Regions from separate parts of the Vibrio fluvialis genome, predicted to be linked through region 1. Evidence: riboswitches for the same ligand, from Rfam matches in the RefSeq annotation. Region 1 holds a riboswitch; the other holds the start of a gene.
The links. Region 1 has a riboswitch for thiamine pyrophosphate ahead of thiD (bifunctional hydroxymethylpyrimidine kinase/phosphomethylpyrimidine kinase). Riboswitches for the same ligand answer to the same signal wherever they lie in the genome.
Positions count from the first base shown of each region.

Region 2: it holds a riboswitch for thiamine pyrophosphate, as region 1 does, so the genes downstream of both, thiC (phosphomethylpyrimidine synthase ThiC) here and thiD (bifunctional hydroxymethylpyrimidine kinase/phosphomethylpyrimidine kinase) in region 1, are expected to answer to the same signal.

Region 1 is NZ_UHIP01000001.1:1,065,781-1,070,461, reverse strand. It holds gene DYA43_RS05165 (ABC transporter ATP-binding protein) at 1-973, shown strand, start outside; TPP riboswitch at 1,059-1,177, shown strand; gene thiD (bifunctional hydroxymethylpyrimidine kinase/phosphomethylpyrimidine kinase) at 1,306-2,160, shown strand; gene thiM (hydroxyethylthiazole kinase) at 2,157-2,963, shown strand; gene thiE (thiamine phosphate synthase) at 2,960-3,607, shown strand; gene DYA43_RS05145 (pirin family protein) at 3,741-4,436, shown strand.
Region 2 is NZ_UHIP01000001.1:3,014,831-3,019,511, forward strand. It holds rRNA gene DYA43_RS14225 (23S ribosomal RNA) at 1-428, shown strand, start outside; rRNA gene rrf (5S ribosomal RNA) at 523-638, shown strand; tRNA gene DYA43_RS14235 (tRNA-Asp) at 671-747, shown strand; tRNA gene DYA43_RS14240 (tRNA-Trp) at 807-883, shown strand; gene DYA43_RS14245 (multicopper oxidase family protein) at 1,058-2,440, shown strand; gene crcB (fluoride efflux transporter CrcB) at 2,580-2,963, shown strand; TPP riboswitch at 3,015-3,113, shown strand; gene thiC (phosphomethylpyrimidine synthase ThiC) at 3,224-4,681, shown strand, end outside.

The sequences.
Region 1 (4,681 bases):
CGACATGGCGAAATTCCCGCATCAATTATCCGGCGGGATGGCGCAGCGCGTGGCCTATTTGTGCGCGACCCAAGCCGGTGGTGAACTGCTGATTGCCGATGAGCCAACCAAAGGCCTGGACGTCAGCCGCCGCGACCAAATCATCGCGCAGTTGCTGAGCCATAAACAGCGCGGCGCGGTGCTGACCATCACGCACGACATTGAAGTCGCGCAGCAATTGGGCGGCGAAATCATCGTGATGAAAAAAGGCGTGGTGCAAGAGCGAGGGCCTGCGCAACAAGTGATGAGCGCGCCACAATCGGACTACGCCAAAGCGCTGATCGCCGCGGACCCACGTTTCTGGCCAAGCGTATCGCTACCGACAGTTGGTGAGCCGGTGCTGCACGTAGAAAACCTGAGTATGCATTACGGCGATCGCACGCTGTTTGAGCAGCTCAATTTTTCCATTGCGCAGGGCGAAATTCTGGGCATCAGCGGAGACAGCGGATGTGGAAAATCCACGCTGGCGGACATTCTGGTCGGCCTAAAACGCGCCACCGGCGGCACGTTGCGGCACACCACACCGTTTGCGACAGGCGATGTGCTCAAGCTGTATCAGGATCCGCCAAGTGCGCTGCCGAAAAGTGCAACGCTGCACACGCTGCTGAGCGATTTGTGTCAACGCCACACCATCGACCCAACCCGCATTGAGCCGCTGATGGCCAAGCTCAAATTGTCGATGCAGCTGCTGGGACGAAAAGTGACTCAAGTGTCCGGCGGCGAACTGCAACGCTTTGCAATTTTGCGCGCGTTGCTGATGAAACCCAAACTCTTGATTGCCGATGAGCCCACCTCACGCCTCGATCCCGTGACGGCCGCCAGCACATTGCAATTGATGACCACATTGACGCAGGAAATGGGCTGCGCGCTGGTGCTGATCAGCCACGACAAAGTGGCACTGGAGAAAACCTGTCACCACATCATTCGCCTCTAACCTGCCCGTTGCCGCTGATTCCTGCACGTTCAGCGGCAATGTCACACGAACCTAGCTCCGAGCGCCACACATCTGCTATCATCGACGCCTATAGTCGGGGAGCCACAAGGCTGAGATCGCCCCCCACTGCCCTGCGGCAGCGGCGCGAGACCCGTAGAACCTGATTCAGTTAGCACTGACGTAGGGAACTATTTACGTTTCGCGATGCTCCCGCTTTGAAAAGTGGCACTATCACCAAGCGTATGGCTGCCAGCCCGGCAGCCGTTTAGCCACCAGCGGTTGACTTCCACTGTGCTAAACCGGTTCCTGATTGTCGGAGATTAGGAGCCCAAATGCCTCAATCAGACATTCAATGTAACACCCCTATCGTTCTCACTATTGCCGGCTCAGACAGCGGCGGCGGTGCGGGCATTCAAGCTGATATCAAAGCCATTTCTGCCACCGGCAGCTTTGCGTGCAGCGCGATCACCGCCATTACGTCGCAAAATACGCTTGGCGTGTCTGCCATTCTGCCCATTCCGATTGCTCACGTTGAAAGTCAACTGGACGCCGTGTTCAGCGACCTCAACGTCGTCGCCGTCAAAATCGGCATGTTGGCTGACAGCGCCATCATCCAAGCGGTCGCGGGTAAACTGCGCCAGTATCAGCCTCAGTTTGTGGTGCTCGATCCGGTCATGGTTTCCACCAGCGGTGATTTGCTGCTGGAAACCGAGGCGATCAGCAGCCTCAAAACCGAGCTGCTGCCGCTGGCGACCGTGATCACCCCCAACTTGCCGGAAGCCGCCGCGCTGACCGGCCTGCCGCTGGCCGAAACTGAATCGGATCTGGCCGCACAGTTCGCTGCGCTGCGTGCGCTGCCTTGCCAAGCGGTGCTGCTCAAAGGCGGTCATTTGGCGTCGGCCACCCACAGCGATGACTGGCTCATCCGCGCTGGCGATCACCACACTTTTCGCGCCGAGCGAGTTGCCACACGCAATACGCACGGCACCGGCTGCACGCTCTCTTCGGCGATTGCTTCATATCTGGCCCAAGGCGTTGCACTGACTGACGCGATTCAATTGGCGAAAACCTACATTTCGCAAGCCATCGCCCATGCCGATGAACTGGATATTGGCCGCGGCCATGGCCCGGTTCACCATTTCTTTGCTTTGAATGCTCAACCTACTTCCGCCCAGGAGATCGCATGAATACACTATTGATCGCCGATACCTTCCGCACTCTGCGTGCCACCAAACCGCTGGTGGTGAATATCACCAACTATGTCGTGATGAATAACAGCGCCAACGCGTTGCTGGCTGCGGGCGCCTCACCCATCATGGCGCATTCCCGTCAGGAAATGGACGAACTGATGCAGTTTGCCGGCGCGCTGGTGATCAACATTGGCACGTTGGATGAAATCTGGCTGGCACGCATGGAATACGCGATTGAAGCGGCCAACCGCAACCACAAACCCGTGGTGCTGGATCCGGTGGGCTGCGGCGCAAGTCGCCTGCGCACCGATGCATCGCGCAATCTGGCGGCCAAAGCCGATACGCTCATCATTCGCGCCAACGCATCGGAAGTGATGGCCATGGCCGGCGAAGCGGCACAAGGCCAAGGCGTCGACGCGCGCGATTCCAGCCACAGCGCCATTGCTGCCGCCAAAGCCTTGGTGAATCGCTATCAAGCCAATGTGGTGATTTCCGGTCCGCAGGATTTCATCGTCACCGATTCGCACGTGTGCCAGCTCAGCAATGGCGACAAGTTGATGCCGCTGGTGACTGGCATGGGGTGCAGCCTGAGCGCGCTTACGGGTGCCTGTGCCGCTGCAGGCGATCTGACGGGCTTAACGGCCGCCGCAATCATGGGGGTGGCTGGTGAACTGGCTGCACGCCGCGCCAAAGGCCCGGGTAGTCTGCAAATGGAACTGCTCGATGCGTTGCATCAACTCGATGAAGCAACGCTGCTGCAACTACTGCGTTTTGAAGACGTCAGCGAGGCGATGGCATGACTCCCTACACACTCTATTTGGTCACCGATGACCAGCAAGATCTGAGCACCCTGTGCCATGTGGTCAAACAAGCGATCGCAGGCGGCGTTTCGCTGGTTCAAGTACGCGAAAAACAGGGCGACGTGCGGACTTTTATCGAACGCGCGGCGGCGGTGAAAGCGGTGCTGAGCGGCAGCGGCGTCCCCCTGATCATCAATGACCGCGTTGACGTGGCCTTGGCCGTGGATGCCGACGGCGTACATCTGGGTCAGAGCGACATGCCCGCCACGCTGGCGCGCCAGCTGCTCGGCCCAGATAAGCTGATTGGCCTGTCAGTCGAAAACGAGCAACAATTTGAACAAGCGCAGTCGCTTCCGGTCGATTATCTCGGGCTCAGTGCGATTTTCGCCACGCCAACCAAAACCAATACCGTCAAGCATTGGGGGCTGGATGGTCTGAACTGGGCGATGGCACGCAGCCGTTTGCCCATGGTGGCGATTGGCGGCTTGAATACCAGCAATATCGGGGCTGTCGCTCAAACTGGCGTGCACGGCATCGCGTTGGTGTCGGCCATCAGTCATGCGCCTGACCCACAACAGGCCGCTCGCGATCTGCGTTTGCTGATCGAACAAAATCGCCCGGCTTCGCTTGTTCGAAATTATTGAATGACCACAACAAGCTGCGCGGCTGTTGACGCCTGTCCGAAAGGGCTAGACTTCGTATCAAGCATGAGGGAGTGAGCGATTCCCTCCCCCAATACCAAGAACGATTTGGTCCGCCAAGTCGAAGGAGCAGAGCATGATTGAAGTAAGAAAAGCAGAGCAACGCGGCCGCGCAAACTTTGGCTGGTTGGATAGCAAACATACCTTTTCATTTGGTAGCTACTACGATGCGAAGCACATGGGATTTTCAGAACTGCGCGTGATCAACGACGACAAAGTCACACCCAGTGCTGGCTTTGAAACCCACGGTCACCGCGACATGGAAATCATCAGCTATGTGCTCAGCGGCACTATCGCGCACAAAGACAGCGCTGGTAACGTCAAAACTTTGCCCGCGGGCGAGTTCCAGTTAATGTCCGCTGGTCGCGGTATTTACCACAGCGAGTTCAACGCTTCCGACACCGAATCACTGAGCTTTCTGCAAATCTGGATTCAGCCGAACCGCTTTGGCGGTGAACCGGGTTATCAGCAAAAAGACTTTGGTCAACAGCCGGGCCTGACCACCATCGCCACTCCAACCGGTGAAGATGGCACACTGCACATCAAACAGGATGCGCGCTTATTACAACTGATTTTGGAGCCCCATAGCGCGCTGACGTACGACGTGCCTCAAGGTCGCCGCGTCTATGTGCACCAAATTGACAGCGCATTGAGCATCAACCAAGTCGAGCTGAATCCGGGCGATGGCGCAAAAATCGCTGACGAAACCCAGCTTGTACTGCGCAACGACAGTGACTTGCCAGTGAAAGCCCTAGTGTTCGATTTACCATAAGTAAGTTCAAACCCTATAAACCGCAAGCCATCTGATACCGAAACGCCGCGTGTATGACGCGGCGTTTTTTATTGCTTCCGCTCCATTGCCATCACGTTCAAACCACCTTCATCTCTCACAAACCTCCAATGTCTGTTTCATTTTGAAACCGGTTACAGAAACCGGTTCCATTTTGAAATTTACTGATCTAGAATGCGCTTAAATTGACTATGATTGATTCAGATTTGTTCATGGTTGGGGTCGGT
Region 2 (4,681 bases), 1.9 Mb from region 1:
TATCGACGGCGGTGTTTGGCACCTCGATGTCGGCTCATCACATCCTGGGGCTGAAGTCGGTCCCAAGGGTATGGCTGTTCGCCATTTAAAGTGGTACGCGAGCTGGGTTTAGAACGTCGTGAGACAGTTCGGTCCCTATCTGCCGTGGGCGTTGGAAGATTGAAGGGGGCTGCTCCTAGTACGAGAGGACCGGAGTGGACGAACCTCTGGTGTTCGGGTTGTGTCGCCAGACGCATTGCCCGGTAGCTAAGTTCGGAATCGATAACCGCTGAAAGCATCTAAGCGGGAAGCGAGCCCTGAGATGAGTCTTCCCTGATACTTTAAGTATCCTAAAGGGTTGTTCGAGACTAGAACGTTGATAGGCAGGGTGTGTAAGCGTTGTGAGGCGTTGAGCTAACCTGTACTAATTGCCCGTGAGGCTTAACCATACAACACCCAAGGGGTTTTGTAGTGGACTCAAAGCTAAGCGCATAAGAATGTGTTGAGAGAACGAAAAACAGCTTTCCGAATTTTAAGAATTTGCTTGGCGACCATAGCGTTTTGGACCCACCTGATCCCATTCCGAACTCAGAAGTGAAACGAAACAGCGTCGATGGTAGTGTGGGGTCTCCCCATGTGAGAGTAGAACATCGCCAGGCTTTAAATTTAGACTCTTGAGTCTAACCAGTGCGGAGCGGTAGTTCAGTTGGTTAGAATACCGGCCTGTCACGCCGGGGGTCGCGGGTTCGAGTCCCGTCCGCTCCGCCACTTATTTAAGACCTCAGCAGCAATGCTGGGGTTTTCTTCAATCTAGAAGACCAAAATTTAGGGGTGTAGCTCCAATTGGCAGAGCAGCGGATTCCAAATCCGCGTGTTGGGAGTTCGAATCTCTCCACCCCTGCCATTATTAAAGGCTCCAGCGATTGCTGGAGCCTTTTTTATTGCTTATCAATCTCTAAATAAGGTGGAAAATCCGGTTTACTTGGTTTTCCTTCTCTATTTCAACAACGCATCATTTACATTTTGTTGCGAATCAGTTTTATTACCAATCCAGAAAATATTGTTATCAGGACTGATTATGGATCTTTCTCGTCGTCATTTCTTAAAATTGGGTTCTGCGTTGGGTGTTAGCGCCGCTTTACCTGCGTGTTCATTGCTTAAACTGACATCGGAAGAGGACGAATATGTTTATCAGTTGACGGCTGAGCCGGCACAAGCATCGCTGGTTCCGGGTTACTCTACATCAGTTCTGGGCTTCAACGGTTCTATTCCGGCTCCTACGATACGTTGCCGCCAGGGGCGGAAGGTGACGATTCACTTCACCAATAAGCTGGATGAGCCGACCACGATACACTGGCATGGCCTGCGTATTCCTGTCGCGATGGATGGGGTTCCTTTCCTTAGTCAACCTCCTATCATGCCCGGTGAGAGCTTTACTTACGAGTTTACACCACCGGATGCCGGGACCTTTTGGTATCACCCGCATATGAACAGCGTCAAACAGCTTGGAATGGGCTTGGTTGGTCTGATCATCGTTGAAGAAACTGAACCTGTTGTATTTGATGAAGAGCATGCGCTCATGCTTAAACACTGGCATCTTGATAAAAAAGGCCAATGGAAGGATTTAATGATCCCTCGTTACAGTGCACGTATGGGTACACCAGGTGAATGGGGTACGGTCAATGGTAAGCACAATCCGCAGTACACAATTAAACAGAATGCGACGGTGAGAGCTCGCATCGCCAACGTGGATAACACTATTACCTATCCGATCGCTGTTGAAGGTGTTGACGCTTGGGTGATTGCTATTGATGGCAACCCGATCGAAACACCATATCAGCTAACACAGCATAAGATAGGCCCGGGAATGCGTTTGGATATCGCCTTTATCGCGCCAAAAGCTGGCGATAAGGTTTATGTGCGTCAAATGAAGGGTAAGTTTGCCTTTCCTCTGTGCGAATTCCTCAGTGAGGAGTCCTGGCTCGCGAGTGATAAATCTATCCCATCGCTGCCGTTAAATCCTATTGCACCCGTGAAGCTCTATCAGGCGCAGGAAATCGACTTTGTGTTTGAATGGGAAGGAGCCGTGACTCCTGCGGATAAGAGTGGCCATGCTGTGCCGAATTTTTGGCTGGTCAATAAACGGGCTTGGGAAGGTATGAGTGCTGGCCATATTCCAGAGCCATTGGCAAAGCTGGAGTTGGGGAAAACCTATATTTTCAATCTGCGTAATGTTACTCAGTATCACCATCCTATCCATCTGCATGGCCACACTTTTACCGTGCTTGAACTTGATGGAAAAACGCTGGAAAAGCCATTCCATACCGATACCGTATTGCTGGGTAAAAATGGCAGTGCCAAAGCGGCGTTTGTCGCTGACAACCCAGGTCGATGGATGTATCACTGTCATGTTATTGAGCATATGAAAACGGGCTTGATGGGCTTTATCGAAGTTGCTTGAATAAGTGACTCCTGTAACGTTTGTATTTATCCTCACTTTGGCAGGCTAATTGCTGTTATTGAAAACTATTTTTTTACTCGTTGTGGCTCATTTTTAGACGGTGAGCCATTACAATGATTGCAACAAATTGGGAGGGTACATGGGGCAGTTGGCAATTTTAGGTTTGATTGCAATCGGTGGAGCAATTGGTGCTTGCTCACGCTATTTGGTCTCTGAATGGTGTGTGACGCTATTTGGGCGCAGTTTTCCATACGGTACGTTGACCGTTAACATCGTCGGTTCTTTTATCATGGGACTCTTAATCGCAGCCTTTGAGAATGAATGGTTAGCTCCTTATCCTTGGCGTCAGATTGTCGGTCTGGGATTCCTTGGTGCGTTAACGACGTTTTCAACGTTCTCGATGGATAACGTACTTCTTATGCAACAAGGTGCTTTTTTTAAGATGGGGCTTAACGTACTGCTCAATGTACTGTTGAGTATTTCTGCTGCCTGGGTTGCGTATCAATGGTTGATTCGAGGCTGATTAAAAACTCTACTTTTCTGCTTGTTTAGCGAAATGACTTCTCTATAATGACTTCACTTGTCGGAGTGCCATAAGGCTGAGACCGTTTATTCGGGATCCGTTGAACCTGATCAGGTTAGAACCTGCGAAGGGAACAAGAGAAGACAATCTCTGGCGATCTGTGGATCGTCGTATCTTCAGTTCCAAGATCTGTCTGATCACCTCTTGTCGCATCTTTCCGCCAAGCATTTATCCCTAAAATCCTAATAAAGGAAAATGCTATGTCGAATCGCAAACAAGCGAGACTGGAAGCCAAACAGTTTATTGAAACCCTCTCGGTACAGCCGTACCCAAATTCAAAGAAAACCTACCTGACTGGTTCGCGCGATGATATCCGCGTGCCAATGCGCGAAATCTCTCTCGCCGATAGCCTGATTGGCGGCACAAAGGAAGCGCCCGTTTACGAACCGAATGAACCAGTGTGCGTGTATGACACTTCTGGTGTGTACACTGATCCTGATTACACCATCGACCTCTATCAGGGGCTGCCTAAGCTGCGTGAACAGTGGGTTATGGAGCGTGAGGATACCGAAGTTCTCGCGGGAATGAGCTCGGAGTACGCACGTGAGCGTCTGGCTGACCATACACTGGATGAACTGCGTTACGGTAACCTGCCAATCATTCGCCGTGCTAAGGCGGGCCGCCGCGTGACTCAGCTTCACTACGCGCGTCAGGGAATGATCACTCCAGAAATGGAATACATTGCGCTGCGCGAAAACATGGGCCGTCGTCGTTACCAAGACGAGCAGTTGAACCGTCAACATCCGGGACAAAACTTTGGTGCCAACCTGCCAAAAGACATTACACCCGAATTTGTTCGTCAGGAGGTCGCCGAAGGTCGCGCAATCATTCCATGCAACATCAACCATCCTGAATCGGAACCGATGATTATCGGTCGCAACTTCTTAGTGAAGGTGAATGCGAACATCGGTAACTCCTCAGTGAGTTCGTCAATTGAAGAGGAAGTTGAAAAACTGGTTTGGGCAACCCGTTGGGGCGGCGATACCGTAATGGATCTGTCGACCGGGCGTAATATCCACGAAACGCGTGAATGGATTCTGCGCAATAGCCCCGTGCCGATTGGTACGGTACCCATGTATCAAGCATTGGAAAAAGTGAATGGTATTGCCGAGAACCTGACCTGGGAAGTGATGCGCGATACGTTGTTGGAACAGGCAGAGCAGGGTGTGGATTACTTCACCATTCACGCCGGCCTGCTGCTGCGCTACGTGCCGATGACTGCGAAGCGAGTGACGGGTATTGTTTCACGCGGCGGTTCTATTATCGCTAAATGGTGTCTGGCTCATCATCAAGAAAACTTCCTTTACACTCACTTCCGTGAAATCTGCGAGATTTGTGCGAAGTATGACGTGGCACTGTCGCTGGGCGATGGCCTGCGTCCGGGTTCGATTGCTGATGCTAACGATGAAGCGCAGTTTGCCGAATTGAGAACATTGGGCGAACTGACTAAAGTGGCGTGGGAATACGATGTGCAGGTGATGATTGAAGGCCCAGGGCACGTGCCAATGCACATGATTAAAGCCAACATGGATGAGCAGCTGGAACATTGCCATGAAGCACCATTCTACACTTTAGGCCCATTAACTACCGATGTTGCTCCGGGTTATGACCACATCACTTCCGGCATTGGTGCCGCGATGATCGGTTGGTTTGGTTGT